Regions from separate parts of the Micromonospora sp. NPDC049662 genome, predicted to be linked through region 1. Evidence: riboswitches for the same ligand, from Rfam matches in the RefSeq annotation. Region 1 holds a riboswitch; each other region holds the start of a gene.
What was found. Region 1 has a riboswitch for S-adenosylmethionine ahead of AB0J36_RS03770 (aminotransferase class V-fold PLP-dependent enzyme). Riboswitches for the same ligand answer to the same signal wherever they lie in the genome.

Region 1 (9,962 bases):
GGCTACGGACCCTTCCTGCGCCGTTCCCTGCCCCCGTTCTGGTACACGACCCGCCCCGAGGTGGCCCGCGGCGCCCTGAAACGCCTGGCCACCACGTAAAAGCCCGCGCCCCGGACTCGGGCCCCGAACTCCGCGCCGATCTTGCAGTTTCGGTTGCCGATATGGTGCTTTTGGGCCCTATTGTCACCACCGAAAGTGCAAGATCGCGGAGTCCGGGGGTGGGGGCGGGCGGTCAGGGGGCCTGCGAGGCGACGACCACGGCGTCGGGCGGGGTGTCGGGGACCGTCCGGGCGACGAGGCGGCGTACCGCGGTGTTCAGCACCGCGATCAGTGGGACGGAGACCAGCGCGCCGGTGATGCCCGCGAGCACCACGCCGGCCGCGATCCCAATGATCACCGCGAGCGGGTGGATGGCCACCGCCCGGCCCATGATGATGGGCTGGAGCACGTGCCCCTCGACCTGCTGCACACCGATCACGGCGCCCAGGATGATCAGCGCGGTGACCGGGCCGCTGTCGACAAGCGCCACCAGCACGGCGACACCGCCGGAGAGCGCCGCACCGACGATCGGGATGAACGCGCCGAGGAACACCAGGGCGGCCAGCGGGAAGGCGAACGGCACGTCGAAGATGACCAGGAAGATGCCGATGCCGACGGCGTCGATGAAGGCGACCAGCACGGTCGCGCGGACGTACGCGACGAGGGTCTGCCAGGCGGCCCGGCCGGCGTCGTCGACCTTCCAGCGGGCGGCCACCGGCAGCAGCCGGACGACGAAACGCCAGATCTTGTTGCCGTCGCGCAGGAAGAAGAACGTCGCGAACAGCACCAACAGCGTGCCGGTCAGCACCTCCGCCAGCGTCGCCGCGGTGCTCAGCGCGCCGCTGGTGAACTTCGAGGTGTTGTCGTTGATCCAGCCCTGCGCCTCGTCGATGTACCGGTCGAGCTGGGTGTCGGACAGGTGCAACGGGCCCGTCTTCAGCCAGTTCTGGATCTGCCGGACGCCCTCGGAAGACTTCTGGCTCAGCTCCGGAACGCCCCGGATGAACTCGTTGACCACCAGGGTGAGCGTGCCGATGACCGCCGCCAGACCGCCGACCAGCACCACGGCCGTCGCCAGCGAACGGGGCAGCCGGGCCCGCAACAGCCAACCCACGGCCGGCGCGAGCAACGCCGAGAGCAGCAACGCGATGGCCAACGGGATGATCACGATCCGGACCGTGCCGACGATCCGGAGCAGCGCCCAGGCCACCACACCGATCACGATCAGCCGCCAGCACCAGGCGGCGGCGATCCGCAGGCCGTGCGGCACGTCGGCGTCGTCCCGGCTGGACGTCGAGCTGTGCAGGTCCACCGGGGGCTCCGCGCCGACGACCGTGGCCTGCGCCGGGGCGGCCGGCCCGGGGACGGCCGGCGAGGCGATGCCGGGCGTCTCCGGCGCGTCGCTCGGGGTCTCCTGGGCGGCGCGTACCGACTTCTTTTCTGACTGGTAGGCGCGGCGCAGCCGCCCGCGTACCCGCTCGAAGCGGCTCAAGCGCACCTCCTGGCAGAAGAGTCGTCCGCCCACGGCGACAGGTCGGACAGCATACGTCCGTTCCCGACACCGTAGGGCAGTTCCGCCACACAATGCCCGCACGACCATGGGCGTAACCACCGGCGGCCGGTCAGCTGCGACACGGTAGCGTCTGCCCCGTGACCGCCGACCAGGATCTCGACTCCGGCCTGCCGATCCGCCTGCTGCACGACCGCGTGCTGGTGCGGATGGAGGGCAGCGAGGGCGAGCGTCGCTCCACCGCAGGAATCGTCATCCCGGCGACCGCAGCGGTCGGCAAGCGCCTCGCGTGGGCCACCGCCGTGGGTGTGGGGCCGAACGTCCGCGCCATCGTCTCCGGCGACCGGGTGCTCTTCGACCCCGACGACCGCTCCGAGGTCGAGCTGCACGGCCGCGGGTACGTGCTGCTGCGCGAGCGCGACGTGCACGCCGTGGCCGCCGAGCGGATCGAGAACGACCCCACCGGCCTCTACCTGTAGCCGCCCCGCCCCGGGCCCGACCGCTTCGTTTGTCGGACCGTACGACGGGAAGCCAGCCGGCGACCGTTGCCCTGGGGAGGGACGATGCCGGTATTCGTGAAGAAACTGCTGACCTGGGGCAGCGTCGCGTTCCTGATCTACTTCATGGCGTTCCGGCCGGACGGCGCGGCGCAGTTGTTCAAGGGGATCGGGGCGGCGTTGATCGCCATGGCCCAGGGACTCGGCGACTTCCTCACCACCCTGATGACCTGACCCCGCCGGCCGCGCCGCGAGACCGCCCGCCCGCGCTCAGGCGTTACCGGGCGGCCACGGCGCGGCGGGGCGCAGGCCGTGCCAACCGGGCGGCGGATAGTTGCCGACCGGGGGCGGCGGGGCGAGCACCACCGGAATGGGCACCACCGGCTCGTCGGGCGCGGACACCGATCGCTGCGTGCCGTCCGGAAAGCGCAGGTGGTACTGGCTACCGTCCCAGACACCGACCGGGGCCTGCGGGTCGCGGCCCACGAAGTACGACCGGTACGCGGTGATCGCCTCCAGGAGCTGCCGCTCCTCGACGGCGGTCCGTTCCCGGTCGGACGGCTTACGGTCCAGACCGCGCAGCGTCCCGTCCCGCAGCAGGGCCAGCCGCGTCGCAGCGAGCTGGTACCCGCGCATGGCACGCGCACCGGCGTCGCCGCCGACGCGGCGTGCCCAGCTCCGGGCGGCGTGCCGACGACCCAGGCTGCTCAGGGCGGCCACCTCCGGTGGGCTCAACCAGCCGGCGCGTACGTAGTCCGGCAGCGTCCGTTCGGTGAGCCGCCCTTCCCAGGCGCGCAGCCACACGGCCAGCCCGACCACGCCGAAGAACACCGGCACCATCAGGCCCAGGAAGCCGTACAGCATGATCACGGCCTCGCCGGTGGCCTGGGTGAGCGTCGGCAGCAGGTTCCACGTGCCGTGCAGCATCATCGCGAGCAGCAGGCCGGCGATCGGGGCCAGCACCCGGACCCGCCGGTCGGCGCTCCGGGAGGCCACGCCGAGCCCCACGCCGGTCATCGAGGTGAAGAGGGGATGGGCGAACCCGAACAGGAGGATCCGCACGATGAAGATGGCGATCACCTGTTGGGTGCCGGTCGCCGGGCCGTACCGGTCGGCACCGGCCGCGTAGCCGTACCCGCCCAGGTAGAGGATGTTCTCCACCATGGCGAAGCCGACCGCGGAGAGCCCGCAGTAGACCAGGCCGTCGGTGATCCCGGACCACTCCCGGCGGCGGAACACCAGCAGCAGGATCGGGCCGAGCGCCTTGGTCAACTCCTCGATGAACGGCGCCACCAGTACGCCGGTCAGCGCGTCCGGCAGCCCCCAGTCGGCGAATCGTCCGGCGGCGAACTCGTTCACGTTCAGCGAGGCGGCGGTGGAGACGAACGCCCCCCAGGCGAAGCAGAAGACCAGGTATTTCAGGGGTTCCGGTTCGTACCGGTCGAGCCAGAGGAAGCAGGCGACCAGCACCGGAACCGGCAGGATCGCGGCGCCCACCCCGATGAGCAGCGCGTCGAGGCCGAGCGACTGACCGAGGCGGACGACCATGAAGACCGCGCACGCGGCGATGAGCAGCACCACCCCGGCCAGCACCAGGAACCGCAGCCAGCCGAAGCGGCGCGGCGGCATCCCGGGTGACGTGCCGGCGGGCGGAACCGCGGGCGGGTGCGGCGGCGACGGCAGGGGTGCACCGGGCGGGGTGTCGGCCATGCGGTCAGCGTAGCCATCCCCCGCCGGCTGGTCCGGTCGCATCCACAGCCGCTATGCTGCCGGCAGGTCACGAGCGCCAGCGTCAAGCCCCGGCTTGCTGGCCGGCAACCCTCGTCGAGTTCGCGGTGGGGTGCCCCGGGTGATGACCGGGCCCAGCCCGATCGGCGTGCTGGGCAAGCGCGGACCCCGTCCCGATGCCATACCCGGGGTCCCTGACCCCGGAGGTTCCGGCGTGTCCGTCACCCTCGTACCCTCGCTGCCCAGCCTGCCCGCTCTCGCGTCCCCGCCGTCGGCGGCGCTCGACGTGCTGGGCGTGCCCGGCGAGATCAACCTCGACTACGCGGCCACCGCGCCGTGCGCGCGGGCCGCGGCCGACGCGGTCACCGAACTGCTGCCCTGGTACGCCAGCGTGCACCGGGGCGCGGGAGCGCTGTCGCGGCGCTGCACGCTGGCCTACGAGCGGGCCCGGCAGACCGTCGGCGACTTCCTCGGCGCGGGCGCCGATGACCACGTGGTCTTCACCCGCAACACCACGGACGCGCTCAACCTGCTGGCCCGGTCGTTGCCGGCCGGCACGACGGTGGTCACCTTCGCCGGTGAGCACCACGCGAACCTGCTGCCCTGGCCGCGCGGCTCGGTACGCCTGCCGGTACCCGCCAACCCGGCCGGGGCGGTACGCGATCTCGCCGCCGCGCTGACCGAACTGCGCCGCGACAGCAACCCCGCGCTGCCGGTGCTGGTCGCGGTGACCGGGGCGAGCAACGTGACCGGTGAGCTGTGGCCGGTCGCCGAACTGGCCCGGGTGGCCCACCGGCACGGCGCCCGGATCGTCCTCGACGCGGCGCAGCTCGCCCCGCACGTCCCGGTCGACAGGCGCACGCTCGACGTGGACTACCTGGCCGTCTCCGGCCACAAGCTGTACGCCCCGTTCGGCGCGGGTGTGCTCGTCGGCCGGGCGGACTGGCTGGACGCGGCCCCGCCGTACCTCGCCGGTGGCGGGGCCACCAGCCACGTCGGGCCGGCCACCCACGACGTGACCTGGGCGACCGGTCCGGCCCGGCACGAGGGCGGCACCCCCAACCTGCTCGGCGCGGTGGCGCTGGCGGCGGTGTGCGCGGCGTTGACCGACGCCGACCGGGTCGCGCTCGCCGCCCGCGAGCAGGCGTTGCTGGCCCGGCTCCGCGCCGGCCTCGCGGCCCTGCCGCACGTCGTGGAGTTGCGGACCTTCGGCCCGGACGCGCCCCGGGTCGGCATCGTGTCGTTCGTGGTCGCCGGCCAGGACTCGGCCACGGTGGCCGCCCGGCTCGCCGCCGAGCACCACATCGGCGTACGGGACGGGTTGTTCTGCGCCCACCCGCTGGCCCGGCGGCTGCTCGACGAGGCTGCCTCGCGTACCGGCCGGAGGGATCTGCCGCCGACCGCGCTGCGTGCCAGCATCGGTCTGGGCAGCACCGCCGCCCAGGTGGACCGGCTCCTTGCGGCGCTCGCCGAGCTGGCCTGAGGCGCGTTCTCAGCCGACTGGCGGGGCGGTGGGTGGCTTCGGCGCGTCGCCCGGCTCGGCGGGCTCACCCACCGGCCGCTCCTGGTCCCCGAAGGAGGTGCGGATGCAGCGGTTCGCCTCCTCCTGCTCAATGCCGGAGGCCACCAGCAGGTCACTGGCCGTGGTGCGGATCTGGGCGATCACGACGCTGCCGGAGAAGCCCACCCCCTCCCCGTACGCGCGGCCGGCCTCGCTGACGGCCCGCAGCGACCGCTCCCGCGCCTTCTGCGGCTCCTCCCCCGCCGCGAACTCGTGTTTGAGCAGCCGGACCGACTCGGCGAGGTGGCCGATCGCGTCCGGCATGGGGTCGGGCACCGGCTCGTCGTCCTCGATCAGGGTGACGGACCGGCGGATCAGGGTGCCGGAGTTGCGCATCGCCCGGTCGATCGGGTCGGCCGCCTCCGCGTAGTGGACGAGTTCGTCCCGGCGGTGCCAGCGGGCCGGCGACAGGGTGGCGGTCTCCTTGGCGCCCTCGATCGCCTCGCTCAGGGTGGCCAGCTCGTCCTTGTTGTTGCGCAGCCGTTCCAGCGCCCGCTGGATGGTGGCGCGGTCCCCGGAGCGCAGGCCGTCGGCGGTGGCGTCGAGCTGCGCCGCGAGCAGGTCCAGCGCCGGCCGGGCGGCCCGGTTGATCACCCGGAGCGGGTTCAACGGCAGCAGCACCGCCGTCACCAGCAACGCGACGCCGCCGCCGAGGAACGCGTCGACGAAGCGGGGGATCTCCAGATTCTGGGTGGACGGGCTCAGCGTCACGATCAGCACCGCCGTGGCCGCCGCCTGGATGACGATGGCCACGCTCGCCCCGGCGAAGATGGTGAGCAGGATCGCCACGGTGACCACCAGACCGAGCTGCCACGCGCCGGTGCCGAGGAAGTAGATCAGCAGATCGCCGACGGCCACCCCGACGCCCACCCCGACGATCAGCTCCACGGTCCGGCGGAACCGCTGACCCACCGACGCGGCCAGGGTGCCGACCGCGGAGATCGGCGCGAAGACCGGCTGCGGGTTGCCGAGCACCTTGTGCGAGACGAGGTACGCCAGGCCGGCCGCCAACCCGGCCTGGACGGCGAGCCCACCGGCCATCCGCACCCGGTGCAGCCGGTCGTGCAGGGTGGCCCGGCTGCGATGCTTGAGTTGCTCGGTGGCCTCGGCGATACGCGCTCCGTCGACGTCCACCAGTCCGTCGCGCAGCGGCACACGCCGCACCGTCGGAGGTCTCTTGTCCCGGGCCACCGCCATGGGCGCGACTACCCGTGGCAGACCCGCTGAATCCTCCCGCCGGCGCGCGGTGCGGACGAATGCGGCAGACTCGGACGGTGGCCGATCTGCTGGAACGGTGGCGGGCGGCGGTCCGCGCCGCCGGCGCGGAAACCGACGAGCACGCGACTCTGGCCGGTGAGCGGCTGCTCGCCCGCTGGCGGGAGCCGCACCGGCAGTACCACACCGTCACGCACCTGGCCGCCGTACTCGATGTGGTGGACCGCCATGCCGGGCTGGCCGAACGGCCGGACCTGGTCCGGTTGGCAGCGTGGTGCCACGACGCGGTCTACGACCCCCGGGCCGCCGGTGACGCCAACGAACGGGACAGCGCGGAACTGGCCGGGAGCCTGCTCACCGGGCTCGGGGTACCCGAACCCGCGGTGGCCGAGGTCCGTCGGCTGGTCCTGCTCACCGCCGGGCACCGGGTGACGGCGGACGACGACGACGGCGCGCTGCTCTGCGACGCCGACCTCGCCGTGCTGGCCGGCCCGCCGGCCGCCTACGACCGCTACGCGGCGGCCATCCGACGGGAGTACGCGCACGTGCCCGACCCGGCCTTCCGCACCGGTCGGGCCCGCGTTCTCACCGGGCTGCTGGAACTGCCCGCGCTGTTCCGGCTGCCGCCGCTGGCGCAACGGTGGGAGGCCTCGGCCCGCGACAATCTTCGTCGTGAGCTGGTAACTCTCACCGGGCCGGCGAACCGCTGAGGTGCTTCGGGCGGCGCAGCCCGGCGTCGCGCAGCAGCCGGACCAGTTCCCGGCTCGGCACCACCCGGGCGCCGAGCCACACCGCCGCCGCGAACCGATCGGCCGGAATGTCGTAGTGGTCCCGGTCGAAAGCGCGTCGGGGTGCGCCCAAGGCCTCCGCGAAGGCGTGCAACTCGGCGTAGGAGACATCGCTGATCAGGTGCGACCAGAGCCGACCGCGCCACGGCCAGGCAGGCCGGTCCAGGTAGAGCATGTCGCCAAAGCTAACCCGCGTTGATGACCGCTGACACACGGCTTAGCCTCGGCGGCATGGCCCCCACCGGACTCCTCGACGACCTGCGCGCCGCCCTGGGCGAGAACGCCGTGCTCACCGACCCGGACCTGCTGCGCGGGCACCAGCGCGACGAGGCCGACCTCTGCGCCGCCGGCGTACCCCTCGTGGTGACCCGTCCCCGGACCACCGAGCAGGTGGTCGCGGTGGTCCGCGCGGCGGCCCGCCACGGCGTACCGGTCGTGCCGCAGGGCGCGCGAACCGGGCTGGCCGGCGCGGCGAACGCGGTGGACGGCTCGGTGGTGCTCAGCACCGTCGCGATGGACGAGATCCGGGAGATCGACCCGGTGAGCCGCATCGCGGTCGTCCAGCCGGGCGTCGTCAACGCCGCGCTCGCGGCGGCGGTCGCGAAGCAGGGCCTCTGGTACCCGCCGGATCCCGGCTCCTGGGAGTCGTCCACGATCGGCGGCAACGTGGCCACCAACGCGGGCGGCATGTGCTGCGTGAAGTACGGCGTGACCACCGAGTACGTGCTGGGCCTGGAGGTGGTGCTCGCCTCCGGGGAGGTGCTGCGCACCGGCCGGCGCACCGCCAAGGGGGTGGCGGGCTACGACCTGACGCGGCTCTTCGTCGGCTCGGAGGGCACCCTCGGCGTGATCACCGAGGTGACCGTGGCGCTACGGCCCGCCCCGGCCGACTCGTTGACCCTGGTGGCGGTCTTCGGATCCACCGCGGCGGCGGGCACGGCGGTGGCCCAGATCGCCGCGCGGGGCCTCACCCCCAGCCTGTTGGAGTTGCTGGACCAGACCCACCTGCGGGCGATCGAGGCGTACCGGCCGATGGGCCTGCGGACCGACGCGCAGGCCCTGCTGCTGGCCGCCGCCGACACCGGTGACCGGGCCGCCGACGACCTGGCCGCCGTGGCGCAGGTGTGCGAGGCGGCCGGCGCCGAGGAGGTCTACGCGGCCACCGACGCGCTGGAGGCGGCGGCGTTGTTGCAGGCCCGTCGACTGGCCCATCCCGCGATGGAGAAGTTCGCCGCCGACACCCACCCCGGAGGCAGCGGCGGCCTGGTGATCGACGACGTGGCCGTGCCGCGCGGTGCGCTCGCCGCGCTGCTCGACGGGGTGGCCCGGATCGCGGCGGAGTGCGAGGTGCCGATCGGCGTGGTGGGGCACGCCGGGGACGGCAACATGCATCCGAACATCGTCGTCGACCGGGCCGACCCGGAGAGCGTGCAGCGAGGTCGGCGGGCGTTCGACGAGATCATGCGCCTCGGTCTGGACCTGGGCGGCACCTGCACCGGCGAGCACGGCGTGGGCCTGCTCAAGCGGGAGTGGTTGGCGCGGGAGATCGGCCCGGTCGGCGTCCGGGTGCACCAGGCGATCAAGTCGGCGCTGGACCCGGCCGGTCTGCTCAACCCCGGCAAGGTGCTCTGACGGGCTGCGCTCAGCCCTTGACCTCGGCGGGCGTGGCCTGGGTGAGCAGCAACAGGATCTCGCCGGCCACCGGCGGGCGCTCCTCACCCGGGCAGTCCTGCGAGGAGATCAGCCCGGACGAGGTAAGCAGGCTCGACGTGAGCGCGTCGATGCAGGTGGTCCGGTACCGCCGGGCCTGGTCGGTCTCCTCGGCGAGCCGGGGGTCGGCGAGCAGCACCTGCAGCCGCTCGGTCTGCTCCGGCGCCAGCCGGCCGCGGGAGGTGACCCCGTCACCGGCGCAGTCGAGGCACTGCCACGAGCCGTCCCGCTCGACGCTCAGGGTGCGCAGCGGAGCGTCCGCTCCGAGGCGTTGGAGCAGACTGACCTGCCCCTGGGCGACCGTCGTGGGGACCTCGGGGGTCGATTGGCCGGCCGCCGAGCCGGCCGGCGGAGGGGCGGCCGGCGTCTCGGCGTCGTCGCGACCGAGCAGCGAACACCCGGCCAGGGCACCGACGAGCACCACGGCGAGAACGGGGGCGAGCAGAAGGGGGCGCGCGCGGTACAGCACGCGCGGAAACCTACCCCACCGTAGGTAGCGTTCGAAACCACCATCCGGGCCGCTATAGCTAGTTACCCATCGGTAGCGTTACATACCGGTCATCTCGCCGTGGGTCGCAGCTCCGCCTGATCGTCGCCACCCCGGTCCGCGGCGTACCCGCGGGCGTCCGGCACGCCGAGTCGCGCGGCGTCCGCCCCGGCGTCGTCCGGCATGAGCTGGGACCGGCGCTCCGCCTCGACCCGCGCGCGGTAGTGCTCGACCTCGGCGGCCCGGGTGGCCGCGTCCCACCCCAGCACCGAGCCCATCAACTCGGCCGCGTGCTCCGCCGACTCCAGGCCACGGTGACTGGTCTCGAACGAGATCCGGGTACGTCGGGTCAGCACGTCCTCCAGGTGCAGCGCCCCCTCGGCCCGCGCCGCGTAGGCGACCTCGGCCGCCAGGTACTCCGGAGCGC
Region 2 (9,962 bases), on a different contig from region 1:
GGGAGTCGAGCATGCCCAGCAGTGGGCGGGCGGCCCGCTGGAACTCGATGACCTCCCGGCTGAGCCCGTAGATGCGCCGGCTGGCGTTCGGGTCACCACCGAACACCTGGGTCTCGATCTCGTCGATGTCGTTCTCCAACCCGGCGACCACCGGCGCGTACCCGTCGACGACCTGGTCCAGGATCGCGTACAGCACCGCCTCGGGGCCCCGGGCGAGCATCGGCGCGTCGGCCTCCATGCGACGTCGTACCGCGGCCAGGTCGGGCGCCTCTCCGTGCCGGACCGTGACCACGAAACCGGGCCCGATGAACAGGTGCAGCTCGGAGAACTCCACCTCCTCCCGCAGGTCGTCGTAGCGGGCGGCGCGCAGCACCACGAAGAGGGTGTGCCCGTACCGTTCCAGCTTGGGCCGCTGGTGCGCGTTGATCGCGTCCTCAACCGCCAGGTCGTGCAGACGAAACTCGCGCGCCAACGAGGAGATCTGGTCGATGTCGGGGCGGTACAACCCGATCCAGGCCATCGCGTGGTCCTGCGTCTGCAGGCAGGCGTACGTCTCGGCGAGACCGGCCGGTGAGGCGAACCGGTGTCCGCGGATGTAGACCGCGCTGTCCACCAGACGGCCGGTGGACGGGCTCCCCGGCTGTGCGGGCGGGACGGCCCCGACCCGGGCCTCGTGCTCGTCGAGCTGACGGCCGAAGCCGTCGCCCCGGCGGAAGCGGCGGCCACCAACCACGAGCCCGCTCCCCTCCCGGCGCTGCCCGGCCCGGGGTTCGGGACGGGGGCGCTGCTTCCCCGGTGCTTACGACCCGAAACCCGGGGCCCCGGGCCGGTGCACGCGACGGACGGTTTCCGCACACCGCCGGACGGATGGCGACCACACGGCGGATACTCGCGGTGACCATGGGCGGGACGGGGGTGACGCCGGTGGAGGTGAACAGGCGTGCCGGCCGGCGGACCGACCGGGTACGGCGCTGGCTGCTCGCCGACGAGTCGCAGCAGCCCGTGCCGCAGGGCCCCGGCGGTCGCCCACCCGAGCAGCGCCACCACCCGTGGTGGAAGGTGATGTGCCTGACCGGCGTCGACTACTTCTCGACGCTGGGCTACCAGCCGGGGATCGCGGCGCTGGCGGCGGGGGCGCTCTCGCCGGTGGCGACCCTGGTGCTGGTGCTGGTGACGCTGCTGGGCGCGCTGCCCGTCTACCGGCGGGTGGCGGTGGAGAGCCCGCACGGCGAGGGTTCGATCGCGATGCTCGTACGCCTGCTCAGCTACTGGCCGGGCAAGCTGTTCGTGCTGGTGCTGCTGGGCTTCGCGGCCACCGACTTCATCATCACCATCACCCTGTCCGCGGCCGACGCGACCGCCCACCTCGACGAGAACCCGTTCCTGCCCAGCGGCCTCAAGGGTCACGAGGTGGTCATCACGCTGCTGCTGGTGGCGCTGCTCGGCGCGGTGTTCCTCAAGGGGTTCGGCGAGGCCATCGGGATCGCCGTCGTCCTGGTCGCGGTCTACCTGACGCTGAACGCGGTGGTGATCGCCGACGCGCTGTGGCGGGTGGTGAGCCACCCGAGCGCGGTCGGGGACTGGACGAACGCCCTGACCACCGGACACGGGGATCCCCTGCTGGTGGTCGGGCTGTCCCTGCTCGTGTTCCCGAAGCTGGCGCTGGGTCTGTCCGGTTTCGAGACCGGGGTGGCGGTGATGCCGCACATCCGAGGGGACCGCCAAGACTCGGAGGACCGGCCGTTGGGCCGCATCCGGGGCGCGCGGCGGCTGCTCACCACGGCCGCCGCGACGATGAGCGTCTTCCTGATCACCAGCAGCGTGACCACCACCGTGCTGATCCCGCCCGAGGCCTTCCGGCCTGGCGGGGCCGCCAACGGCCGGGCACTGGCCTACCTGGCCCACCAGCATCTCGGCGGGGTGTTCGGCACCGTCTACGACCTCTCCACCATCGCGATCCTCTGGTTCGCGGGGGCGTCCGCGATGGCCGGGCTGCTGAACCTCGTACCCCGGTATCTGCCCCGCTACGGCATGGCGCCGACGTGGGCTCGCGCGGTCCGGCCGCTGGTCCTGGTGTTCACCGGCGTGGCGTTCCTCATCACGATCATTTTCTCCGCCAGCGTCGACGCGCAGGGCGGCGCGTACGCCACCGGGGTTCTGGTGTTGATCACCTCGGCGGCGACGGCCGTGACGCTCGCGGCGCGGCGGCGGCGTCAGCGCGGTCGCGCGGTCGCGTTCGGGGTCATCACGGTGGCGTTCGTCTACACCACCGTGGCGAACGTGGCAGAGCGGCCCGACGGCGTGAAGATCGCCGCCTGCTTCATCGGCGCGATGATCCTGGTGTCGGCGCTGTCGCGGGTGTCGCGGGCGTTCGAGCTGCGGGTCGACCGCGTCCAGCTCGACGAGCTGGCGAGCGCGATGATCGACGAGCGCTCCGGACGTCGCATCCGCCTGGTCGCGCACGAGCCGGAGCGCCGCGACCTCGCGGAGTACCGCGACAAGCTGGCCCAGACCATGGCGGACAACGACTTCCCCGACGACAGCGACGTGATCTTCGTCGAGGTCCGGGTCACCGATCCGTCGGACTTCGAGACGGGGTTGCTGGTACGCGGCAGCGTGGCGCACGACCGTTTCCCGGTGCTCAGCCTGGCCAGCTCCTCGGTGCCGAACGCGCTGGCCGCGCTGCTGCTGGAGATCCGCGACCGCAGCACGCGCCGCCCCCACATCTACTTCGAGTGGACCGAGGGCGGCCCGGCCCGCAACGTGCTGCGTTACCTGGCGTTCGGGCAGGGCGAGATCGTCTCGGTCACCCGGGAGATCCTGCGCCGCCAGGAGCCGGACCGGACGCGCCGGCCCCACGTGCACGCCGGCTGACCGGCTCGCCGAGCGCGGGTCGCGGCCGGTGAGGGTGGTCATATCGGCTGGACGACCGACCGGTGGCTGCTGCTAGCCTCGGCGCAGGTCATGAGTGCCAGCGCGAAGCCCCGGCTCGCTGGCCGGCAACCCTCCTCCGCGGTGGGGTGCCCCGGGTGAAGACCAGGCACCGGCGGGACGTCGGTGCAAGCGTGGCCTGGCACCCAGGTCAGCACCAAGACCCGGGAGACCGCATGCACATCCTCAGCCCCACGCCACCGGCCGTCCGGCGTACGCCGGCCCTGACCCGGCGCCGCCACGTGGACCTGATGCGAATGCGCAGCGCGGCGTGTACCGCCGCCTAAAGCGCTGACCCCTCCCCACCCCGCCCCACCCTTCTTCGCGTCGATCATGAAGTTGTTGCCCGCCTGACCGGCGTGTCGCGGCAATAACTTCATGATCGACGGGATCGACGCATCCCTTTGGAGTTAGTTATGCGTATTTCTTCTCGTTTTGTTGCTGTTGGGGTTTCTTTGTTGACCGTTGGTTTGCTGGGTGCTTGCTCGGGTGGAGGTGACTCTTCGGAAAGTGGCGGCGGGAACCCGTACGGTCTGGCGCAGCCGGGTGTGCTGCGGGCCGGCACGCTGACCGACGCCCCACCCAACGTCTACCTCACGGACGGCAAGTTCACCGGCTTCGACAACGACCTGCTGACCGCCGTGGCCGGCAAGCTCGGCCTGAAGGTGGAGTTCGTCGGCACCGACTTCTCCGCGCTGCTCTCCCAGGTCAACAACCACAAGTTCGACGTCGGAAGCTCCTCGATCACCATCACCGAGGCGCGCAAGAAGACCGTCGACTTCGGCAACGGGTACGACTTCGGCTACTTCGGGCTGGACGTGCCGGCCGGCTCGCCGATCAAGGGATTCGACCAGCTCACCGGCGAGCGTGTCGTGGTGGTGCAGGGCACCGTCCAGGACGACTACGCCACCGGCAAGCAGCTCGACCCGGTCCGCGTGCCGGACTACAACGGCGCGATCAACCAGCTCAAGGCGGGCACGGCCGACGCCTGGATCGCACCGGCCGAGATCGGCGAGAAGTCCGCCGCCGACAGCAACGGCAAGATCACCGTGGCGGCCAAGCAGCTCAGCCCGGCGCCGACCGCGTACGCCGTCGCCAAGGGCAGCGACAAGCTGCGCGAGGCGCTGAACAAGGCCCTCGACGAGGTCATCGCCGACGGCACCTGGAGCCGGTTGCAGGCGCAGTACTACCCGGGCCGGCCGATCCCGGCGGACTTCAAGCCGGGCAGCGGCAAGGCGACAGCCCCGTCCGCGTCCGGGTCGGCGCAACCGTCGGCGTCCGCGTCGGCCGCCTCCTGAGCGGCCGGCGGTGACGAGCGAGCAGGGCGGCAGGAGAGGCGAACGATGGATCCGTTGAGCACCCTCTGGGAAACGTTCTTCGACGTCGACGCGATGCGCGAGGCGTTGCCCGAGATGCTGACCGTCGGGCTGCCCAACACGCTGATCCTGGCGGTCTCCGCCGCCCTGCTCGGCACGGTGCTGGGTCTGCTGCTGGCCGTGGCCGGCATCTCCCGCAGTCGGTGGCTACGCTGGCCGGCGCGCGTCTACACGGACGTGTTCCGAGGGCTGCCGGCCGCGGCGACGATCCTGCTGATCGGCGTCGGGTTGGCGCCGCTGGGCATGCGGGTCTGGGGACCGGAACCGTACCCGCTGGGCATCCTCGCGCTGTCGCTGATCGCCGCCGCGTACATCGGGGAGATCTTCCGCTCCGGCATCCAGTCGGTGGAGGCCGCCCAACTGGAGGGCGCCCGGGCGCTCGGCTTCTCCTGGGCCGACGCGATGCGGCTGGTGATCATCCCGCAGGGCATCCGGCGGGTGCTGCCCGCCTGGGTCAACCAGCTCATCGCGCTGATCAAGGACTCCAGTCTGGTGTACTTCCTCGGCCTGGTGGCCAGCCAGCGCGAGCTGTTCCGGATCGGGCAGGACTACGCGGCCACCACCGGGAACGAATCCGCGCTGCTGCTGGCGGGCCTGTTCTACCTGGCGTTGACCGTCCCGCTGACCCACCTCGTCAACTGGATCGACCGGCGGCTGCGCCACGGCCGCCCGGCCACCGCGCCGGACGACGAGGACGACGACACGGCGCTGCCCGCCACGACGCAGGGAGACCGGCGATGACCACGACCTCGGTGAGCGTGCAGGCGCGCGACGTCCACCTGGCCTTCGGGCCGAACCGCGTGCTGCGCGGCGTCGACCTGACCGTGCCCCGCGGCGCGACGGCCTGCGTGATCGGACCGTCCGGTTCGGGCAAGTCCACCCTGCTGCGTACGCTCAACCGCCTCATCGAACCCGACCGCGGCGACGTGCTGCTGGACGGACGCAGCGTGCTGCGGGACGACCCGGACGCGCTACGCCAGCGGGTCGGCATGGTGTTCCAGCAGTTCAACCTCTTTCCGCACCTGAGCGTGCTGCGCAACGTCACGCTGGCGCTGCGCCGACTGCGCAAGCTCGGCCAGGACGAGGCGGTCCAGGTCGCCCGCGCGCAGTTGGAGCTGGTGGGGCTCGCCGGCAAGGCCGACGCCCGGCCCGCGCAGCTCTCCGGCGGTCAGCAGCAGCGGGTGGCGATCGCCCGGGCGCTGGCGCTGCGACCCGAGGTGATGCTCTTCGACGAGGCCACCTCGGCGCTCGACCCGGAGCTGGTCAAGGGGGTCCTCGGGGTGATGGCCGACCTGTCCGCCGCCGGAATGACCATGGTGGTGGTCACCCACGAGATGGGCTTCGCCCGGCAGGTCGCCGACACCGTGGCCTTCATGGACCGGGGCGTGGTGCTGGAGGCCGGCCCGCCGGAGCGGATCTTCGAGGGGGCCGAGCATCCCCGGCTGCGAAGCTTCCTCGCCCAGGTGCTCTGAGGAGACCGCTCAGCCAGCCTGGTGGCGCAGGTGCGCGGCGAACGCCTGCAGGTCGCCGAGCAGTTCCAGGATGGCGTTGCGGTAGGCCACCGACGCCCACAGGTGCAGCTCCTCGTCGTCCAGCCCGCCGAACGCGAGCGACAACGCCTTGCGGCGACGTCGGTCGAGCACCTTGTGCGGGCGCGCGAGCAGGTCACCCTCGCGCCGCAACGCCTGGAGGTAGGCGGCCACCGCCTCCTGGTAGTGCCGCCCGGCGACCCGTTCCAGCAGGGTGAACTCGAAGACGTTCAACGCCGCCTCGGAATCCCAGTACGCGCTGTCGCGCACCGGCGCGCTCGCCACGTGCCGGCCCATGGCGTGCCGGGCCTCGTAGAGCAGCAGCACACCCCGGCCGGTGGTGCTCAGCGGCCGGCGCGGCGTCGGCAGCCGCAGCGTCCGCACCGGCGCGGCGGCGGTCAGGTCCACCGCACCTGCGTACGTCGGCAGGCGCTGCGTCGTCGACGCCGGCTCGGGCAGCAGGCAGGCCAGCTCCTGGTAGGGCACCGGGCCGCCGGAGGGCAGGGCGCGTACGGTCGCCTCGTGCAGCTCGCCGAGCGGCCGGTCGTCCGGGGGGCGCCCCGGCGGCAGCGTGAGCACGAGGCCGTTGGCGCCGGGCACGGGCACAGCCAGCACGCAGGAGTTACGCAGGAACGCCCAGGTCGCCGCCGCTTCGCGGATACCACTCGCAACGGCCTGCGCGTCCGCCCGCCAGTCCTGGGCGATCCGTAGCCGCCGCGCCAGGTCGGCGGTGGCCGCGCCGTCGTGCGGATACAGCTCCCGTACGGCCCGGGGCAGCGACCCGGGGCGCAGCGCCAACGGGTCACCGGTGGGCGCGGGCACGGCGTGCCTCGGGCAGTCGGCGTCGGAGTGCGGGTCACCGTCGACCGCGTGGCAGTCGCCCAGCCAACTCGCCCCGGGTGGTCCTGGCGGACGGGCGAACGCCAGGTGGGGCAACCGTCCGGTACGCAGGACCGTCTCGTACTGCGGCCGGGCGCGACCGGCCCGCAGCCCGTCCAGCGGCAGCACGGGGGCGAGGGTCACCACGGCGGCGAGGACGACGCAGTGCGGGCAGGCGTCGCGGACGCGGTAGCGCCGGAGGTGGTCCACGCCGGGCTGTTCCCACTGGACGCCGACGACGGCACCCTCCTGCGCCATCAGGTAGAGAAACTGGGTGGCGACACGCTCGCGGGTGACCGAGGCCAGCTCGTCGAGGAACTGCCGCTCGGTGACCACCCGCGGCTCGGCCGCGCTCGCCCCGCTGGTCATGGACACCCCCACCCGGACCGAACGCATCGACGATCGCCGAATGGCTTTCACCGTACCCGCCGACGAGCGGCCCGAATGCCCCGTACCCGGCCGAGCCCATGTCACCAATCCGTCACGGGATACCGCCGCTGGTCACTCGTTCGGGTTGCGGCCCAGCAGTCGGATCTCCTCGTTGTCCAACGCCGACTGGAGCTCCTGGAGCACCAGGTCGTCGATCTCCCGGTTGTCGCGCAGCCGCGTCAGCTCCCGTCGCTTGTGGGCGAGGACGCCGAGACGCAGCCGGAGCTCCAGCTTGCGCTCCTGAGCGGTCCGACCACCGGTCTCGTTGAGGTCGGCCAGGTGTCGCTGGTACTCGGCGCGCAGCCGGCGTACGGCCTCCTCCTCGGCCCCCACCTTCTCGGCGACTCCGGGCAGGGCGTCCAGGCCGGCCTGGGTGGCACGGCGGCGGGCGTGTCGGGTCTCGTCGACGCGCTCGGGGTCGCCGGACAGGCCCGCCCAGCGCACCACCAGCGGCAGCGTGGTGCCCTGCACCAGCATGATCAGGACGATCACCAGCGCCGTGACGAAGATGATCAGATCCCGCTCGACCACCGGACGACCGGAGACCGTCATCGTCGGCACGGCCAGCGCGGCGGCGAGCGACACGGCGCCCCGGAAACCGGACCAGCCCGCGACCGTGCCGACCCGCCAACTCGGTGTCGTGCGCTCCTGCTCCGCCATCCGAAGACGCCGCAGCCGCACCGACTGCGACGTCAGGTAGACGAAGCCCAACCGAGTGAGCACCACGGCGAGCGTCACCGCGAGCACGATCAGCACGGCCCTCGGGGGCGAGGTGCTGACGATGCCGCGCACGGCGCGGGGAATCTGGGTGCCGAGCAGCACGAACAGGCCGCCGTTGATCAGGAAGGTGGACAGGTCCCAGAACGCGTACGCCAGCACCCGGGAGCGGGCGCGGATGACCCGTGGGCCGGCGTACGCGAGCACCAGACCGGCGACCACGACGGCCAGCACACCACTGGCGTGCACCGCGCTGGCGAGCAGGAAGGCGGCGAACGGCGTCAGGACGCTCAGCGCGCCCTCGCGCAGCGGATCGTCGAGCCGCTTGCGGATCAACACCACGATGACGCCCACCAGCAGACCGGCGACCACCCCGCCGAGGCTGGCCCCGACGAACTCCTCGCCGATGCCCAGCGCCCCCGGTTCCCCGCGCTGGGTGAGCAGGCCCACGGTCACCGCGAAGATCACCAGGGCGGTTCCGTCGTTGATCAGGCTCTCGGCGTGCAGGGTGGTGAGGAGCTTGCGGGGCAGCCGCTTGGCCAGACCGGTGACCGCGGCGGCATCGGTCGGCGCGAGGACCGCGCCGAGCACCCAGGCGGCGGCGGGGTTCACGCCGAACGCCTGGGCGGTCAGGGAGACGGTGATCATGGTGAGGACCACGAGCACGACGGCGAGCAGCCCGATCACCGGCAGGTTGGCCCGGATCTCCCGCAGGCTGATGGTCAGGCTCTCCCGGTAGAGGATCGCCGGCAGGAAGATCAGCAGTACCAGGTCCGGTTCCAGGACCAGGTCGGACAGCGGCGGCGCGAGCCCGAGCAGCACTCCGAACGCGATGAGCAGCACCGGCGGCGCGACCCGGTAGCGGCCGCCGAGGGTGGTGCCGATCAGGACGGTGACGCCCAGCACCACGATCAGCACGAGCCCCTGCACGGCGTACCCCCTAGATCCCCGATTGGCGGCGCAGGCCGGTGGTTCCATCTGACCGCACACCGGTTGCCGGTTCCACCGGAACCGGCAAGTCGCCGGCTGCCGAGCGCGGCAGTGCTCAGGTCGGGTCGACTGCGCGGACGCGCGCGGTGAGCAGGCGGGCGGTGCGGCGGTGCGTGCCGGCCTCCTCGTCGTGGCCGAGCGCGGCGGCGAGATCGGCCAGGTGCCCGGCGACCGGTCCGGCGGTGAGCACGCCGCTGCCGGCGGCCAGTTCGGCGGCGGCCGGCCGGAGCGCGGCGGCGGCGCGCTCGATGGCGGGCCGGTCGTCCAGGGCGAGCGCAGCCCGGGCGACGAGGCACAGTCGCACCTCGCGCAGCAGGTCGTGTGGCCCGTCCGGGACGGCCCGCAACGCCGACACGGCGGCGCCGCGGTCACCGGAGTGGGCGAGCAGCAGCGGTCGGACCCACGGCTCGTGCGGGCCCCAGTCCAGCCCCGCCCAGTCCTCGTCGCCGAGACCGTCGACCGGCCGCCCGTCGGCCGGGACCAACCGATCACCCGACGGCTCGGCGACGGCGTCGGCCAGGCGCAGGCCGAGCAGCGCGAGCGGCAGCAGCCCCTGGGCCAGGCCCGGCATGCCGTCGGTCGGCAGCCGCTCGGCGGCGCTCCGGTACGCGGTCACCGCCGCGCCCCGGTCACCGACCCACGCCCGGCGCAGCGCGGCGTACCAGCCGGTGAAGACACCGACGAGCGGCAGCTCGTACCGCTGCGCCAGGCGGTCGGCGGCGCGCGCGTGCTCGTCCGCGCCGGTCCGGTCGGCCCGCGCGCAGCACGCCTGGAGCAGGATGAGGTGGCCCAGCACCTCGAAGGTCACCAGGTGCCGCCGGGCGGCGAGGTCGACCAGTTCGGCGCCGATCCGGGCCCGGGCGTCGGCCAGCCCGACGCGGTCGAAGGCGTGCATGAAGCGCGCGTTCAGCGCGAAGGCCAGCAGCCCGGGGTCGTCGAGGGTCCGGGCGATCCGTTCGGCCTCGACGGCGGCGCGGCGGCCACGGTCATCGGTGACGCCCCGCAGTTCCAGCGCGAGGGTGCTCAGCAGCCGACTGCGGTGCGCCGATCCGGACGGGCCGAGGCCGGTCAGGGCGTGCTCGGCGGCGCGGACGATCCGCCCGGAGAGCGG
Region 3 (9,962 bases), on a different contig from region 1:
ATCGACAAGTATTGCCGGACGGGTTTGCCCTCGACGCGGATGGACTCGCGGCCCACGCCCCGACCCTCGCTGCGGTCCTGCTGCCCGCGGGTGAGCGCGGCCAGGCTCTGGCGATCGTTTTGGAGCTGCTGGTTGGCGCGCTGACCGGTAGCGCCCCGTTGCCGTCTGGGGATGACGGTCGCGGCTTGCTGGTCGTAGCTGTTGACCCCCGCTGCCTCGGCACCGGCGATTCGCTCGCCGCCGGAGTTGCCACCGTTGCCCGCGCGGTACGTGACCAGGGCGCCCGGATGCCCGGGGACCGCGCCTGGTCTCACCGCGACCGGACCCGCCAAAGCGGTATTCCCCTCGACCCCGGCGATCTCAAAGCGCTCATCGACGCCGGCCGGCGCGCGCATGTCCGTGCTCCCCACGGATGGATCCAGCCCGACCCTTCCCGCTCCATCATCGGATCAGCAGAGGAGTAGCTGTGAGCAGCTTATCCAGCGCACTCACCGTCACCGACCCTCTATCGTTACTTCGCGGCGAGGCCCGTTCAGAGGTCGCCCGCGCCCTGCAAGCGATACTCGACATCGCCGACCCCTATCCGGTTGTCGACGCGGCGCGGCAGTTCGCCGACGGGCCGCTGCAGCGCGCCCTGACCGAGGTCCTCACCGGGCGGTTGCTGCATGAGCCGACCGGCCGCCGGGTCCCACTGCAGGAACTACTCACCCGCACGGTGACGCCCCTCACCCGTACCCACGGTCTCGACGCCGGCCAAAGCGACGCCTTGGGTTTCGCGCTGCGCTGCACGTTCGCGTGGCCCGGCGTCGTCGGCTCCCCGGACGCTCCACATGCGCTCAAGTCGGTGCTGCCGGCCGGGTTCGCGCCGATCGCCACCGTGGAGGAGATCGCGGCAACCCAGGCCGCAGCCGGTCCCGACGGGTTGAACACCAGCTACATGATCTCGCAAATGAAGGGCGGCATGTCGGCTGACTTTGGCATCGGCTGCCCCCTGATGTGCGCCTACTGCTACCGGCGCGAAGGGGACACCGTCGACGGCTACCTCGGCTCCTGGGAGCCGACCGGTTTCCTCGAACCGGAGGACGTCGTCGCGCGGCTGCTCTCCCACCCGTGGTTCACCCCACACCACACGCCCATCGGCCTTCACATGTCCACGTCCGAGGCGTTCCTGCCGAAGCTCTGGCCCCGGACCTGGCGCGCACTGCAGCTACTCGACGAGCTCGGCCTGACCAACCGGGTCTCGTGCATCACCAAGTACGCCCTGTCCGATGAGCAGATCGAATGCCTCGAATCCCTCGTCCACGTCGACCTCGACGTCAACGTCTGCTATGCCGCCATGCCCGAGTCGATCGAGCCACCCAACCGCGAACGCCGGCTGCGCTTCCTGCGCCGCATTCTGCAATCCGACAAGATCAACGTGCTGGCGTACTACCGACCGATCGCCGAAGGGCTCAACACCACTGATGCGCACCTGCGTCACGTCTGGCAGACCTTCAAAGACGCCGGCGCCCGCACCGTGGTCCTCGGTGGGCTCAAGTTCGCCGACGACCACGTCCACAGCTTCATGAGCTACGGCCTGCCCCTGCCCACCGGCTCGTTCAAGCCAGGCAAGAAGCTGCTCACCGCCGACACTGAGGCGCGGATCATGGGCGCTTTCGCTGAGGTGTACGCAGATGTGCCCGCAGACTGCCGTCCCGCCGTACTGAAGAGGTCCTCGTGTGGTCGAGCGGTGGAACGCGGCAGTTACATCCCCGACTACAACGGCCACTACGACCTGCCCACTACCAACTGCCGCCTGCGCTGTCCCACCGCCCAGCATCAGATATGCGCCGCAGCACAGCCGCCGGAGGAAGAGACGGTACGACAGTTGCTCGCTCGCATTGGCCGCCCCGATGCCCGCCTGGACATCACCTCTACTACCACCGTGATCCACGCACCACTGAGCCAGTTCGAGCGGACATTCCTGCGCCAGAACCTGCTCTTCCCGGTCCACACCGCCCGGCAGGCCGCCGAACTCGTCGCCGGAAGGCTCGCGCGATGACCGCCGCCCGGCCCACCCCAGTCCGGGTCTTCGAGCCCTTGGGTAAGTCCCCGTTGTTGCACCGCCTCGACGCCGAGGACAGCGACCTCGCCGTGCTCCTGGCCGCGACTGCCGACCCGGAGCCGGCCACCGTACGCGCGCTGCTGTCGATCACCGCAATGCCAGCCGCGGATCGGGTCGCCAGAGCACTCGACGACCGCACGGACCTGCCACTAACCTCGCTCGCGTTGCTGGTTGCGCACCGGCCCGACGTCAAGCGGGCAACCGGCGCCCTACGAGGCAGGCTCTTCCCCGACGCTGCCGCGCCCGGCACGTGTCACACCTTCGCTCGCACTGTCGCCGCCCTGGCCCACCAGCCCGCATCGGTCGACGACGCCTACCTGAGTGGCGAACGCTTCCGCGAGTCCGCCGCAGCTGCGGATCCAGCCGTACTTGGCGAGCTTCTTGCCCCGTTGCTGGACGCAGACACGCTCAGCGATCCGGCCGAGACGGGGCTGATCGCGTTGCTCGATGCCCGCGCCAGCCGCGCTCCGACAGCCCAGGTCGACCTAGCTGCCACTGCCGCTCTTACCCGTGCCCGCCGCCACCGGGTACGCGCCGGGCTGATCGCGCGGCGCGAGCAGACGGTCCGCGACCTGGCCCACCACACCGCCGGACTGACGCTGGCCGCCGAGCTTTGGTTCGATGCGATTACAACGGCCGCCGACACCCCCGCCCAGGCTAGTCAGGCCCTCGCCATGACCGAGGATGCTGCCGACACTCTCGCCTCCGGCGGAGACTTCGGCTGCGCTTGGCCCGCCGTACGGAGCCGCTGGCAGCAGGTCACTGCCGCCCGCACCACCCGCACCCACCCGAGCGGCTGGGAAGAGGCGTGGCAGGCAGCCGAAGCCACCGACGACGGTGCCCGCTGGGACGACACCCAGCGTGCCCTGGTGACCGGCTACGACCTGCTCGTCGAACACGTCCGTACTACCTGGCCGAGAGCTGACGTCCCACCCACCCCTGACGAATGCTGGGCCGCCGACCTGACCGGTCGCATGCTGCTGCACATTGTCGCGGACCACCTCACCGGCCACCAGACACACAGCCCTCTCCCGCACTACGACGACCGACTCCTCATCGCCTTCGTGCACGGCCTTGCCAAGAACCGCCGCGACAGCATCCCTGCGGACCTGCACGTCACCGGCCTGATCGCCGCCATCAAGGCCGCCCGGTCCAAGGCCGCCCTCCTGGCCCGGGCCGTTCCCGCCGACCTCGGCATCGTCGTGCCGATGCGCGCCGAGACGCAACGCCTTACGCGCGTCCTCAACGGAGACAACGCGCTTACTGCCAAGGTCGCCCAACTGGGCTGGCTCCTGGCAGCGCACCCCGACGCCCGCGCCGATCTCCTGCTGGTCGACGAGAGCACCGACAGCGCATCCGCACGTGCAGCCGCTGAGGCGATCCAGGCTGATCACCCGCAGATCCGCGTGACCATCGCCGCCCGCCCCGACCGCGGCAGCGCCAAGGGTGGCGCCGTGCTGTGGGGTCTCGCGGAACTCATCGGCGCCGGCCGGACCATCCTGGCCTACACCGACCTTGACCTCACCTACCCGCTCGACCAACTCGGTCTCCACATCGCTGCCCTCGACCAGCCCACCGTTGGCGCCGTCATCGGCTCCCGCCGCCGACCCGACTCCCACGGCTACTACCCGTCCGCTGGCCCGGCCCCGACATCTCTGCTCTACCAGCGAGCCGTCCGGGACCTCCTGCAACTCGACACCACCGACCCGCAGGCCGGCTTCAAAGCCTTCCCTGTCGCCGCCCTACGCGCCGCACTGCCTCTCGTCACCGACCAGAGCCTGGCGTTCGACAGCGATCTGCTCGCCGCCATCGGGCGCAGCGAGTACACGGTGGCCGAGGTCGGGATCGCCGCTCTCCACCAGTACGTCGAGGGCCCGCGGGGAACCCCGCGGGACTACGACGCCATGCTGAACGCCGTCCACCGGCAGGCACTGCGCCATGGTCTCGATCCCGACCTTCGCCGTACGCCGACGTGGGATCGGATCCGTCACGCTGGCTCCCTGGCCGCAGCCGCCGCCGAGCGTCCTACCACCACCCTGCTCATGCCATCCACCCCGCGTTAATGCGATGCCGCGGACCGCCGGCACTGAAACGCCGGCGGTCCCCGCTCGTTGCGCGTGCTCCATGTGCCATGAATCTGGACCGACAGACCGTAAACTGGGCAGACGCGTCCCGGCTCACCGTCGCAACACCCTGACGGCCGGTGCACCTCCGACCGAAAGGCGAGTCAGTGAAGGCCGTCATCGCTGTTGCCGGCATGGGCAGCAGGTTCTTCCCGATCGGCAAGACGATCAACAAGTCCATGCTGCCGATCCTCAACCATCCGGTCCTGGCCTACGCGGTCGCCGACTGCATCGCAGCCGGTGCCCGCGAGATCGCGATCGTCACGGCCCCCGGCGAAGCCGGCCGCCAGGTGCGCCATTACCTCAGCGAGGACCACGACCTCAAGGCATACTTCAACGCACGAGGCTGGCAGGACAAGTACGCGCCTCTCGCCGATCTACACCACCAGGCCGACTTCACGTTCCTCGAGCAGCCCCGCGACGACCGGTACGGCACCGCGCTGCCTGCCATCATCGCCGCCGAGTTCATCGGCAACGAAGACTTCCTCCTTGTCGCCGGCGACGATCTTCTACTCCGCGCCGACGGTGGATTCGACCTCGCCGACCTCGCGGCCGCCCGGGCTGCCGCCGGCACGCCGGCTGCGCTCGCCGCCGCTACGGTGCCGGGCGCTGAGGCCCATCGGTACGGCATCCTCCACCCACGCACCGCCGCAGCAGGCCATCACCTGCTCGACGAGCTCCTGGAGAAGCCCGACAGCTACGGCGAACCGACCGCGTACATCAACATCAGCCGCACCCTGCTACCCGCCCACGCGGTGGCCTATTTCCAGAAGCTAACCCCGGCCTCTAACGGCGAGTACCAGGCCACCGACGCCGTCGCTGCCTTCGCACGCGATCACGACGTACTGATCCAACCCATTACCGGCCAGTACCACGACTGCGGCAACCCCGCCGGCTGGCTCGCGGCCAATAACGCTGCAGCCGCAATCCAAGCTCTCACGGTCACTGGCCCGCGCGACTGATCTGAGGGGCACGGCGACATCGTCGCCAAGCTTCCCGATGCCCTTGACCCCATCGGTTGGTAGCCCGACATCCGGCCCTGCGGGCTCCTGGGCCCCCGCCGCGCACGGACGGCCGGTCTTCCGCACGGGCTCCGGCTCGGCGGCCAGCGAGTCGTGTTGGATACTCTTCCCGCTCATTCCGGCCGCTGCTGAGGTGGCCGGATTCGCCGCATCCGACGGCGCATGAAGCTACGGGAGGAGGAGGCGGTCGTGGCATCTCCAGTTCGAGACCATCGCGTGCAGGTCGTGCAAAAGTGGGGCTTCGGGATGGCTCCCGTCAAGCCCGATGTTCAGCAGAAACGACGTCAGTCGGTAGCGGCCGTGCTGGACTACCTGCAGAACGCTCAGAGTGCGTCCAGCCCGTCACTGCTGGAGGCCCTGTCGGAAGTCAAGGGGCTCTACTCGCGCTGTCACAGGCAGGACCAGTGGGACTGGTTCACCGTGTGGCAACAGTTGGGCCGCCCTGGACGTAAGCGCTGCCTACAAGCTGGTGATGCGCTCGGTCGCCTACGGACCGCGATCAGGGATGGCGACGATGCCACCGCTGCGAAGCAGCTCACGCTCCTGACTGACGCGGACGTGCAGGTCCATCTGGCCGGACTCGTCGGGGAACAGCCGCGTGAAACGCCAGGAGCTGGCTACATCTACGTGCTGTCGACTCGCGAGCAGCCTCGGATGCTCAAGATCGGCTACACCGAGCGGACCGTCGAGGAGCGGGTGAAGGAGATCAACCGGGCGACAGGCGTCGTTATCCCGTATGGCGTGCGCGCCTTGTGGGTGGTCGCGGATGCTCCGTCAGTAGAGGCTGAGCTGCACGATCGATTGGCACCCTACCGGGTGCGCAAGGACCGCGAGTTCTTCGACCTCGACTTCCGCGACGCGTCCGCCCTCATCCAGGGCTACATAGATGGTCTCCGACGCGAGGACTGAAGTGATCGCCCGTGGCGAGCAGTTGATGGAAGGCCACACGTTCCTCCCTTAGATCAACGGGCCTGCCCGCCAACTCAGCCAGGAGTTCCGGTAGGCGCCACGTCGTCAGGTGTGCGTAGCGGGCGTTGTAGACGCCGACGGCTTCGATGGCGACCTCGTCAGGAAAGTCCAGCAGTACGTAGCCGAGCAACTGCATGATGGTCGGCGCTTCCAGTGATGACCGCCGTGTCCCGTCGCGGCGCTTGCTGCCGAGGCTCGTCTTGAGTTCGAGCAGCAGGCCTGCGGCGATCAGGTCGGCGTCGGCGTTCATCAATGATGACCCGGCGAAGGTCGGCCCGAGGGCCCAAGCGCCATGCCGCGCTGACAGGGGACGGCAGGAGGCTCCGCTCGGCGAAGGAGCGTAGAGCCTGGAGCTCGTCGAGGGCCGCGGGTGGGGCGAGCTCAAGTAGCTTCTCGGCGGTGATCGACCTTGGGGCCAGGGCCATCAACGGGGATCCGGGTGTGGGACCGACCCGGTATAGGTCGGTGAGGAGCGCCAGCGCCCAGCAGGCCCGGGCAACGACTTGATGGTCGGCTTCGCTGCCTGCGGCCGGCCCCGTGAACCGGACGGTCCCCACGTCTCCGCTTTGGGAGTAATTCAGCGTGCGCGCCAGTTCGTGGACCGCGTGCCGGAGCGGGGGAGTGCGCGCGCCGAGCAGTGCCAGGCGCAGATCCGGACGGGGGTGCACCATGAAGCGCACCATCCAGTCGAAGGCCGAACCGATGGTGCCGGGGTTCGCCTGGCTCCCAGGCACGACAAGGGAGCCCACGGATTCCCGATACCGTGCCTGCAGGTCCTGCCAGCGGCCGAACCGCTCCTGAATGAACAATCTCGCTGGCGAGGCTCTGTTGCTCAAAGCCACGGTCAGCGCCGGCCAACCACTGATGATGGTCATGCTTGGACCACCGGGAGCCGTCGTCGCTGCCCGTCACTGTCCATCATGGCCGGATGCTATCGAACAGCGCGGCATCCGAGCTGCCCGTTATCACCGGACCGTCGATGGGCGACGACCAGCCGGCTGCTGTAGGCGAGATCGGTTACCACCAACAGCAGCCGGCTGGGCTGGCGATCAACGAGCGGCGGCCATGAATTCGTTCTGCGCCTGCCGGAGGCTGCTGAGGTCGTTGGGGACGGGCATGACGCCGTAGCGGTCGAAGGCGTCAACGCTCGCTCCAAGCGACGGCGGCGACTGCCGCTGCCACTCGGCCAGCGGCACGCTCGAAGCAGTCAGGCGTAGTGGCTCGGCGAGCCGGGCGAACTCCACTTGCTGCCACTCGCGTAGCTCGTTGCCACGCCGCGCGGAATCCACCAGCGAGGCGGCGACCTCGGTGGTCGTGGCCGTCTCGGTGACCACCCGAACCCGGTGGTCGTGGCTGGCCTGCGGGACCTGCCGACACGTCTCGCAGGTCGTCGGAGAACGGTACGGCCACCGCGCCGCACTGCCGCTGGGCCGACACTCGATCATGAACGGCGACGTGGCCCAGCCGCAGTGTTCCGCACGCACAACACACACAGGTCGAGGTCACCGGCGATGTCCTGGCCCTGCCACTGCTGCTCCCACTCCGGCGTACGGGGCTGGCAGCGGCACCGCTGCTCGTGCGGGGCACCGTCGCGGAGGTGCCCACAGGTCAGGCAGACCGCGAAAGCGGCCAGGTTCAGCTCTTCGAATGGCACGGTGAACTCGCTCTCCGGTGCCACGAGGCACCCGCTCTTGCCGTACCGCAGCTTGCGGTCGGCCTGGTCTTCTCCCGGAGGCACCGTGCGCGGGTGGCGCGGTTGCCGGGTCAGCAAGCCGGGAGGCTTGACGCTGACCACTCTTGACGCCCAGGAAGCATAGAGATCATCGAGGCCGGGAGCAACCCCGGCCAACACGCGGAGGAGACCAGAGCCGACGGCGATGGCGGATTTATCCGTCGGTGGCGAGTCGGAGCCGGGCAAGCAGTTCCGCGACTTCCCGGGTCAGCTCATGGTCTGGGCCGTAGACCACGCAGAGGTCGTCGTGCAGCGGTTGCAGCTCGTCCGCGGCCTCGGCGGCCTTGTCTTCAGAGACCAGCAGTATGCCGATGTTGAAACGTAGGTCGAGAGCCGTGGGGGAGATGTCGCCGGAGGCGCGTACGTGCGTCAGCACCTGCCGGAACTGGCGCAGGGCTGTCCCCGAACCGGTAGACCCCCTCAGGCAGGCTGACCGTTGAAACGACGATTTTCCTGACCCGCTCGACTGCGCCCGCAGGATCGGGTAGATCGGTACCGAGGGCCAGTCCGTCAGTGAAGAGCCCGGTAGCGTGGAGCCGGAAGAATCATCATGTGGGTGGTTCTGATGGTCAGATGGCCTGACTGGGCTACATCGATCAGCTGTGCTTGCGGGGACGCCCGCGCTTCGATTTCACGGGACGCCAAGCGCGTAGATCCTCCTCAGTGACGTCCCACCGGACCATCAAGTCGTCTAGCAGTGTGCGGTGGCTCTCGTACTGCTGGTCGCTACACCATTGCTTTACCCACGGCAGCAACTCGAGCAGCCCGGCGAGCAGCGGAAGGCCGTCCTCGCGGGTCGGCGCGGCTGATGCGAGGCTGGACAGCACCATTGCTCGATCCTCGACGGGCCAGCCGGCCCACCCCACCATGGCGTCCTTGATGGCGCCTCCCGAGCGCGCATAGGACACGAACCGTTCGCCAGGCACGTCGTACTTGCCACGGTGTCGCCAGTAGCTCACCTTCAGGAAGTCGGCGCTGCTGTATTTCGGTGGCATCGGGGCCGGCCCAGTAAGACCCAAGTCCTGTTCCCGTTGTAGCCGCCACGTCTCCTCCCACTGAGCGCGCTTGGCGATGCCCGAGTCTCGATAACGTAGGGCGGCGAGGTGGGGGACGACCTCGTCCGCGAACAGGTCTCTCACGACGTCGACCAGCGGTTGGCCTGGTGCGTACAGTTCAGCGGCCTGGATGAACGCGGGGTCCTTGCCCAACAGCTCGGTTAGCGCCACGATTGTTCGCGGTCGTGCACGCCTTGCGCCGTCTGCGTTCTCGTACCAGAGCTCGGCCGTCTCGCACCTGTCGAGCAACCAGGTCCGCACCGCTCCGGCCGCCATGGCGTCCCAGCCGGGGGAGGCCCATCGTCGTTTGAACTCCGGCCGCTCCAGAGTCCGCAGCCGACTGTCCCGCTGCATCGCGTCGATGCGCCGCTCGACCACCTCGCGGTAGGACGCTGGCCAGTGGGCGGGCAGATCGGTGGTCGGAAGAGCGCCGTGCCGCACAAACCAAGCAGTGTCCAGCTCGCCGGCGACCATCTGCCGGGCCATGACGATCTCGAATGCTCGCTCGCCGAAGGCCAGCGGCGGAACGGCGGAGGCAGGGGCCACTAGGCCCTCTTCCTCGGTTACGCCATACCGGAGATAGACCTTCCAGTCCAGTTCCTCCTGCAGGGCCACCATGCGGGCGCGGATAGCTTCCCAGCGGGAACGGGCCGTGGAAAAGCCTTCGCGGCTCGGGGACTGGTGGCTGAGGACCGCTGCGGGAGTGGCCTCAGACAGCTCCCGGGCGAGCCGGTCCAACTCATCGGCGTACGTGGTGCGCAGATTTTCCGGCAATGGGAGCTCGCGCAGCCGGGTTGCGGCGATCTCGTAGAAGGCGTCCCAGGGTTCGCCGGTGCCCGTCTGGTCGAGGCCCGGCCTGCCCTTGCTGTTGCTGCCCTGCTTAAGCCAGAAGCAGACTGAGGAACTGTTGAGCCATGCGGTCAGGTCGCTGCGGCGCTGTGCCGTGTCGGGAGGGAG

Region 2: linked by a shared signal. The riboswitch ahead of AB0J36_RS26120 (ABC transporter substrate-binding protein) and the one ahead of AB0J36_RS03770 (aminotransferase class V-fold PLP-dependent enzyme) in region 1 are both predicted to bind S-adenosylmethionine.
Region 3: linked by a shared signal. The riboswitch ahead of AB0J36_RS00920 (hypothetical protein) and the one ahead of AB0J36_RS03770 (aminotransferase class V-fold PLP-dependent enzyme) in region 1 are both predicted to bind S-adenosylmethionine.

Annotation. Positions count from the first base shown of each region.
Region 1 covers NZ_JBFAOC010000003.1:129,309-139,270, reverse strand. The annotation lists gene AB0J36_RS03795 (ATP-dependent DNA helicase) at 1-99, shown strand, start outside; gene AB0J36_RS03790 (AI-2E family transporter) at 233-1,531, opposite strand; gene AB0J36_RS03785 (co-chaperone GroES) at 1,690-2,028, shown strand; gene AB0J36_RS03780 (hypothetical protein) at 2,113-2,280, shown strand; gene AB0J36_RS03775 (PrsW family intramembrane metalloprotease) at 2,317-3,798, opposite strand; SAM riboswitch class IV at 3,822-3,942, shown strand; gene AB0J36_RS03770 (aminotransferase class V-fold PLP-dependent enzyme) at 4,013-5,257, shown strand; gene AB0J36_RS03765 (FUSC family protein) at 5,267-6,469, opposite strand; gene AB0J36_RS03760 (metal-dependent phosphohydrolase) at 6,610-7,260, shown strand; gene AB0J36_RS03755 (DUF4031 domain-containing protein) at 7,238-7,513, opposite strand; gene AB0J36_RS03750 (FAD-linked oxidase C-terminal domain-containing protein) at 7,570-8,970, shown strand; gene AB0J36_RS03745 (hypothetical protein) at 8,981-9,517, opposite strand; gene AB0J36_RS03740 (glycerol-3-phosphate dehydrogenase/oxidase) at 9,607-9,962, opposite strand, start outside.
Region 2 covers NZ_JBFAOC010000045.1:26,131-36,092, reverse strand. The annotation lists gene corA (magnesium/cobalt transporter CorA) at 1-733, opposite strand, end outside; gene AB0J36_RS26125 (amino acid transporter) at 868-2,874, shown strand; SAM riboswitch class IV at 2,961-3,072, shown strand; gene AB0J36_RS26120 (ABC transporter substrate-binding protein) at 3,390-4,229, shown strand; gene AB0J36_RS26115 (amino acid ABC transporter permease) at 4,275-5,048, shown strand; gene AB0J36_RS26110 (amino acid ABC transporter ATP-binding protein) at 5,045-5,779, shown strand; gene AB0J36_RS26105 (hypothetical protein) at 5,789-7,084, opposite strand; gene AB0J36_RS26100 (Na+/H+ antiporter) at 7,217-8,791, opposite strand; gene AB0J36_RS26095 (BTAD domain-containing putative transcriptional regulator) at 8,907-9,962, opposite strand, start outside.
Region 3 covers NZ_JBFAOC010000001.1:232,775-242,736, reverse strand. The annotation lists gene AB0J36_RS00960 (Ldh family oxidoreductase) at 1-464, shown strand, start outside; gene AB0J36_RS00955 (hypothetical protein) at 467-2,041, shown strand; gene AB0J36_RS00950 (glycosyltransferase) at 2,038-4,167, shown strand; gene AB0J36_RS00945 (sugar phosphate nucleotidyltransferase) at 4,335-5,189, shown strand; gene AB0J36_RS00940 (GIY-YIG nuclease family protein) at 5,412-6,158, shown strand; gene AB0J36_RS00935 (hypothetical protein) at 6,118-6,468, opposite strand; gene AB0J36_RS00930 (hypothetical protein) at 7,147-7,287, shown strand; gene AB0J36_RS00925 (hypothetical protein) at 7,268-7,663, opposite strand; gene AB0J36_RS00920 (hypothetical protein) at 7,660-7,872, opposite strand; SAM riboswitch class IV at 7,901-8,021, opposite strand; gene AB0J36_RS00915 (hypothetical protein) at 8,105-8,326, opposite strand; gene pglX (BREX-2 system adenine-specific DNA-methyltransferase PglX) at 8,547-9,962, opposite strand, start outside.